3 regions of the Kurthia sp. Dielmo genome follow, and region 1 is predicted to be linked to each of the others. Evidence: predicted binding sites of a transcription regulator. Region 1 holds the regulator's gene; each other region holds the start of a gene.

Region 1 (2,280 bases):
TTGATAAAGTACGAATCGTATTAATTGCTAACTGATCTGCTTGTTGCGTCATTGTAATATAGACATCCTTTCTAAAATAAGCAAAATATTGTACTACCTACAGTCTAGTCAAAATTGGTAAAGAATACAATGATTTTTCAATCAATTGTAAGCGCTATGAAAAAATATTCCAATTTTCAAAATATTACATCACTCAATTTTTTTCTAACTAGGAATTAAAAAACAGCAGACGTCTGACAACGGCTGCTGAATTCATTAGTTAAGACGATTTAATTTTGATTTGATTTCTTGTACTTGTTTTAATTTGTCCGGTGTGACGTCATTCCCTTCTGGGTCCATGACACGAACATTTTCAATTGTACGACGCATATTGCCGCGGAAAGCTTGCAAGTATTCTTGACGAAGTGCTGATTGTTCTTTTGCTTCTTCCTGTGTTAGTGTACCTGCTTTTTTCTTTTTCGCTAATGCATTGATGCGGTTAATTTTTGCTTGTGGTAACATATTTTTTCTTCCCTTCATAACTACTACTACAAAGGTATGAAAAAATTGGTCTAAACGCAAGTATTTCGCCTTTATTTATTTGTTGCGACTTCGATTTGCTCTATGTTGTGGTGGCCATTTGGCACATTTAACTCATCGCCGACATATAGACGGTCCTCGTAAATAGCATTTTCACGCTTCACTGATAAAATCCAATCTTCTCGGTCCATATCGCCTTTATAACGCTCCGCTAATGTCCACAGCGTATCGCCATCTTTGACTTGAATGATGCCAAAATCTGTTGTATCGAAAAGTCCATGTATTGTTAGAAGCATACTCCATACTACAATCGCTGATATACCGGCTGTTGCACCATTTTTCTTCATCCACTTTATCACGAAAATCACCCTTTCGAATATACGTTCGGAATATGTGTTCTTATTTTAAAACGAACAAACATTCGTGTCAACTATTTTTTCGAACTTATGTTTGCATTGTTTGTTCGCATTTGTTATACTCGGAGTACGATAGGTATAGACTAGGTGAGGTGAAAAAAATGAAAAAAGTTTCAAAGAGACAAGAAGACATTTTAGCTTTTATTAAAGAAGAGGTCCGCACAAAAGGGTATCCACCTTCTGTACGTGAAATCGGTGAGGCTGTTGGACTAGCATCTAGTTCAACTGTGCACGGGCATTTAGCTCGTTTAGAAAGTAAGGGATTAATTCGTCGTGACCCAACAAAGCCACGTGCTATTGAGGTATTAGATACAGCGGATGAAGCCGTTAAGAAAAAAGACGTACTCCATGTGCCACTTGTAGGAAAAGTAACGGCTGGTATGCCGATAACTGCAATTGAAAATATTGAGGAGTACTTCCCTATTCCATCGTCTTACGCGACATCAGATGACCATATTTTCATGCTTGAGATTATGGGCGATTCGATGATCGAGGCTGGCATATTAAATGGTGACTATGTTATCGTCAAACAACAATCATCTGCAAATAACGGTGAAATTGTTGTCGCGATGACAGAAGAAAATGAAGCAACAGTAAAACGCTTCTATAAAGAAGAGCACCACTTCCGCTTACAACCTGAAAACGCCACAATGGAGCCAATCATCGTTGAAAAGGTTTCTGTTTTAGGTAAAGTAGTTGGCTTATATCGTACAGTGATGTAACAATCATTTATGATTTCGTCATAAGGAGGAGATTGACATGTCAGTCTCTTCTTTTTTCTTTCGCAAAAAAAGAGGCTAGAATGTCTCCGCCTCTCCCACTCTATGTAGCAGCTAACTTCATCGCAATCATGGCTACGATTAATTGCTCCTCATCACTTACTTCTTCTAATGCGGTTAATCGAATCACATGCGTCACCTCTATCATCATTTTCACACAATTATCCTTCACAAACTCAAAGACTTGTTGTCCTCTGCGGACTTCATACGTCGTCCCGCGAATCGATGCACAATAACCCTCTCGTATGGTTGTCGTATCTAGGATGGTGCCATATGTCGGTAACACGAGCTCATAACCTTTCGCTACTGCCATAAAATGTGGCTGAAAAATTCCGATGAGCTGTTGTTTAGCCGTCATCACTTCATAAATAGCATGATGCGTTCGCTGTCCCTTCATTAAAAACGGATGCTCCTGCTTCAATCGAACCTCCCCAATTTCTTCATTCCCCAAAAACACTTTCACTACCGGCGCTGCCGTTAAACATGTCGTCAATTCAATGCTTCCTCTCACACGATTATTTCTATCTTCTATTATTATATGCTTGTCGCTAACATGCTAGTTAAAT
Region 2 (2,280 bases), 350 kb from region 1:
GAAAAATAAATCCGTCTTAATCGCACGGAAAATCGGCTCATACTTCCAATCCGTTTGAATGCTCTCTAAAATCGAGCGACTAAATTCAATGAGTGGGTGATGCAGCATTGGTTTCTTTTGGCTAATGAAAAACGGAATGTCATATTGCGGAAAAATGGTGGATAGCAGTGGATCATACTGCTCTGCCTGACGGTAAATAATCGCCATTTCATTGTAGGCGATGCCCTCATGTGACAGCGTCCGAATTTTTCGCGCGACCTCATGGATTTCCGCATGAGGATTAACGGCTGCCGCAATATCGAGATGCGCCGTCGTTTTCGCCTGCTTCGGATGATAGTGCTCAAACTGCGATTCAATCGTTTGAAGCGTATCATTGCTATAGCGCATCGTCTGTGTTAAATGGACATCTGGTTTCACTTCAATACCGTTTGAAAACGCGACATCTTTTAAGCGACGTGCTGTATTTGCCGGCTCATAAAATAACGCCTGCTCATCATCTGCATCGAACTCCTGCTCAAATGGTAGTGCTATCGTGACATTTTTTGCGGTCGCAAGAAGCTCTTGCACAAGATCAAACTCCTGCGTGGTAAACGACATAAAGCCATCAATATAAATTGATGCCTCGCGAATCATCGTCGAATGGACTAATTTTTGTTGAAGTAGTGGTAAATAACCCTCGCTATCGACATAGGTCGTCCCCAGTCGCTCCTCAACTGCTGCCTGAATTAATTGAATATCATGCACCTTATCTTGCAACGTGCGCGGTGCGTCTAATTGGTCGAACTCACGTTGAATCAATGCCATCTTGTCGCCATTGACGCTATAGCGGCTTAATTCCTTTAATAATTGCTCCATTTCTTCTGTAAAGCCACGTTTATCCGCAGCTTTCCCGAAAAGACGTAGCTTATCTTTATTTTCTTCTAGGACACTTTTTAGTAGCATGCGGTAACCAAAGCCATTGAGCTCCTGACGGCTAATCCCACCTGCCTCCTGTAAAATGCGCCATGCTAATCGCTTAAATGATGTGACCTGCACGCGAATTGTTCCGCGTGACTCCCCAGCCATCCACGTTAAATTGCGTTCACTTGAAAATGACATTTGGTCTGGAACAACCATAAATATCGGCGCCCCAAGTGGTTCTTTATTGACTGCATCCATGATTTCGCGTTCCATGAAATGTGTTTTGCCAACGCCTGCTCGCCCTGAAATGACACGTAAAGCCATCGTACTCCCCCTCTAAAACGTAATTACCTTTATTATACATGGACTTGCCTGTATTCGCACAAAATAAGAACGTATATTCGCTTATTTCTCAAAATAAAAAAACCTTCTAGTCATCAGAAGGTTTTTTCTGTTTATTATTCAAGTCCTGCGCCATCTTCGCATTCATTCGCTTTTCAGCATATTTACCGCCGCCCCACATAATCAAAATGACGAGCACGACAATAATCGAGCGTTCGGGCTGCGTAATTAACGCACGTAAATCCGAACCAATCCAGCTAATAACAAGGAGCTGGATGATTTTTGCTAACAAAATCGTAACGAAATAATGCTTCTTTTTTAATTTTGATAAGCCGGCCACAACATTGACAATAGACGTTGGTGTAAACGGAAAGCACAGCAACACAAAAAGCGGTGTAAAGCCATGATATTCCACCCATTTAATAAGTTTTGTAACGGCTTTACGCTCTGTAATAAAACGAAAAACCTTGGCGTGACCAAATCGTCTTACAAGTAAGAAAACGCAGTACGCTCCGGCCACAGAACCTGTCCAAGATAATAAAAAGCCCATCCACATACCATATGCAGACGCATTTGCGACGACAAATGCCGCAAGTGGTAGTACCGGTAAAAATGCTTCAAAAAATGGCAATAAGAATGCCAGCAGCATCCCGATAAGTTGATGTTGCTGGGCAACGGCTTGAAAATTTTCTACAGTCAACCACGCTGGCATAGCCTTGCCCCCTTCGTACATAACCTCTAATCATAGAGCGTTTTACATCGTTAAAAGTTTCTACATTGTTTATTTTATTATAGCGGGAACCCTTCTTTATTTTCAAAAAATAGAGATGATTCCATAAAAAAAGAAAGGCGTTGGAACAGCCTCTCCACCGGTATTATTTCAGCACAATTAAGCCAATTCGGAAATGATCATGGCGGAAAATAACATGCTGACGAATACGAATTTCATTTTGCGCATCTAGCACTTCAATACGACAATGTGCCGCATTGATTTGCAATGCCTCATAAAGCTCCGTCTCTGTTTTTACAGGTATGCCA
Region 3 (2,280 bases), on a different contig from region 1:
AATGGCAAAATCGCTTGGAATGTACGGTCACGCCCCTGTTTCGCAGAACCACCCGCAGAATCCCCTTCGACTAAATACAATTCATTTTTCGATGCATTTTTTGATTGTGCAGGCGTTAATTTACCTGATAGGATATTTGCTTGTTTTTTGTTTTTCTTGCCGTTACGCGCATCCTCACGTGCCTTACGCGCCGCTTCACGCACTTGTTGTGCACGAATTGCTTTACGAACAAGTGATGCAGATAGATCTGCGTTTTCTTCTAAAATGTACATGAGTTTTTGTTGAATCACACCATCAACTGCACCGCGTGCTTCACTTGTACCTAATTTACCTTTTGTTTGGCCTTCAAATTGTAAAAGATTTTCAGGAATTCGCACCGAAATAATCGCTGCTAAGCCTTCTCGAATATCTGAACCATCTAAGTTTTTATCTTTTTCTTTTAACAAACCAATTTTGCGAGCATAGTCATTAAAGACGCGTGTCATCGCTGTTTTTGCACCGGTCTCATGTGTACCGCCATCGCGTGTACGAACGTTGTTGACAAATGACAGAATCGTTTCTGAATAGCCATCGTTAAATTGGAATGCAAACTCGACCTCAATTTCATCTTGAGTTCCTTCAATATAGTGAACGGGGTGTAATACGTCTTTATCTTCATTTAAATAAGATACGAAAGCTTCGATCCCATTATCATAGTGATATACTTCATGTTTTTCTGTTGCTTCTTCAATTAGTTCAATTTTTAAACCTTTTAGTAAAAAGGCAGACTCACGCAAACGCTCTGCTAAAATGTCGAAATTGAATTTTGTAACAGAGAAAATTTCTGGGTCTGGTTTGAAATGCACCATTGTCCCAGAATCTTTTGTTGAACCGATATGTTCTAATGTTGTAGCTGGCTTCCCGCCATTTTCAAAGCGCATATAATATTTTTCACCGTTACGATGAATTTCTAATTCCAATAAACTTGATAAGGCATTTACAACAGATGAACCTACACCATGTAAACCACCACTTGTTTTATAGCCACCTTGACCAAATTTACCGCCGGCATGTAGCACCGTAAAAATAACTTCTGGTGTTGGTTTGCCAGTTTTGTGCATCCCTGTAGGTAAGCCACGTCCATGGTCAATGACCGTAATCGATTGATCTTCATGAATTTTTACGATGATATGATTACCATATCCTGCTAATGCTTCATCGACTGCGTTATCGACAATTTCGTAAACAAGGTGATGTAGACCACGTCCATCCGTAGAACCAATATACATCCCTGGTCGTTTTCGAACCGCTTCTAATCCTTCTAATACTTGAATCGCATCTTCATTATAAGATGTCATTGTTTGTTTTGTTGTCAAAAAAATTCCCCCTAGAGCAAACACCCGTTCGTATTTCCTTAGTTTAACACTCATTATATCACTGTCAACTGCTCACGTCACGAATTGACTCACGCATTATTGTACTACAAACGTTGAATTGAAAGCAAAATAAGAATAGAATATGAAAGACAAATGTTCAATTGTAACCTGTTTATCATATATGCTAAAATAATTAGCATATATTATTAGCACCTACTACTAAAATTTAAAAGGAGCTCTTTGCATGAACTTATTTCTTGTCCTTATCTTAGCTTATTTATTGGGTTCTATTCCAACGGGCTTATGGATTGGCCGTGCATTTTTTAAAACAGACATCCGCGAACACGGCAGCGGTAACTTAGGCGCCACGAATACATTTCGTGTACTCGGAAAACCAGCTGGCTCTATTACGATGGTCATCGATATTTTAAAAGGAACAGCAGCTACGCTATTACCTACATTAAGTGTTTTTGCTGGTAGTGGTGTACCACCGCTAGTTGCCGGCCTTGTAGCTGTTGTTGGACATGTATTCCCGATTTTCGCAAAATTCCGCGGAGGTAAAGCGGTTGCTACATCAGCTGGCGTTCTTTTAGGCTATCACTGGCCCGTTTTCCTTTTAATTGTCCTTGCTTTCTTGGTATGCTTAAAAGTGTTCAAAATGGTTAGCCTTGCTTCGATGTTTGGTGGCGTTGTTGCCTTTGTTTATGCCGTTGTACATTTTTTCATGACAGACGATTGGCTATTATTATTAATCATTACGTTATTAGCTGGTTTTGTTATTTATCGTCATCGTTCAAATATTCAACGCATTAAAGCTGGCACCGAACCAAAAGTCACTTGGCTATAACAAGGGAGTGTTTTACATCATGAAAATTGTTATTTCAAACGCTGCATTAAATTGGTTCAAAGAAGAAATGGATGCAGA

What was found. Region 1 encodes LexA, which represses DNA repair genes until DNA is damaged. Its sites were predicted from a motif close to CGAACATATGTTCG; they were not measured.
Region 2: addB (helicase-exonuclease AddAB subunit AddB) is a predicted target of LexA. The motif match lies at 1,291-1,304, and genes of this name have one in related genera.
Region 3: parE (DNA topoisomerase IV subunit B) is a predicted target of LexA. The motif match lies at 1,373-1,386, and genes of this name have one in related genera.

The regions. Positions count from the first base shown of each region.
Region 1 is NZ_HE578956.1:658,341-660,620, reverse strand. It holds gene tkt (transketolase) at 1-52, opposite strand, end outside; gene KTHG_RS03565 (DUF896 domain-containing protein) at 256-501, opposite strand; gene yneA (cell division suppressor protein YneA) at 573-878, opposite strand; gene lexA (transcriptional repressor LexA) at 1,037-1,657, shown strand; gene KTHG_RS03550 (hypothetical protein) at 1,758-2,207, opposite strand.
Region 2 is NZ_HE578956.1:310,107-312,386, reverse strand. It holds gene addB (helicase-exonuclease AddAB subunit AddB) at 1-1,224, opposite strand, end outside; gene KTHG_RS01895 (TVP38/TMEM64 family protein) at 1,331-1,954, opposite strand; gene KTHG_RS01890 (PDZ domain-containing protein) at 2,118-2,280, opposite strand, start outside.
Region 3 is NZ_HE578957.1:191,707-193,986, forward strand. It holds gene parE (DNA topoisomerase IV subunit B) at 1-1,337, opposite strand, end outside; gene plsY (glycerol-3-phosphate 1-O-acyltransferase PlsY) at 1,600-2,202, shown strand; gene KTHG_RS05870 (HesB/YadR/YfhF family protein) at 2,222-2,280, shown strand, end outside.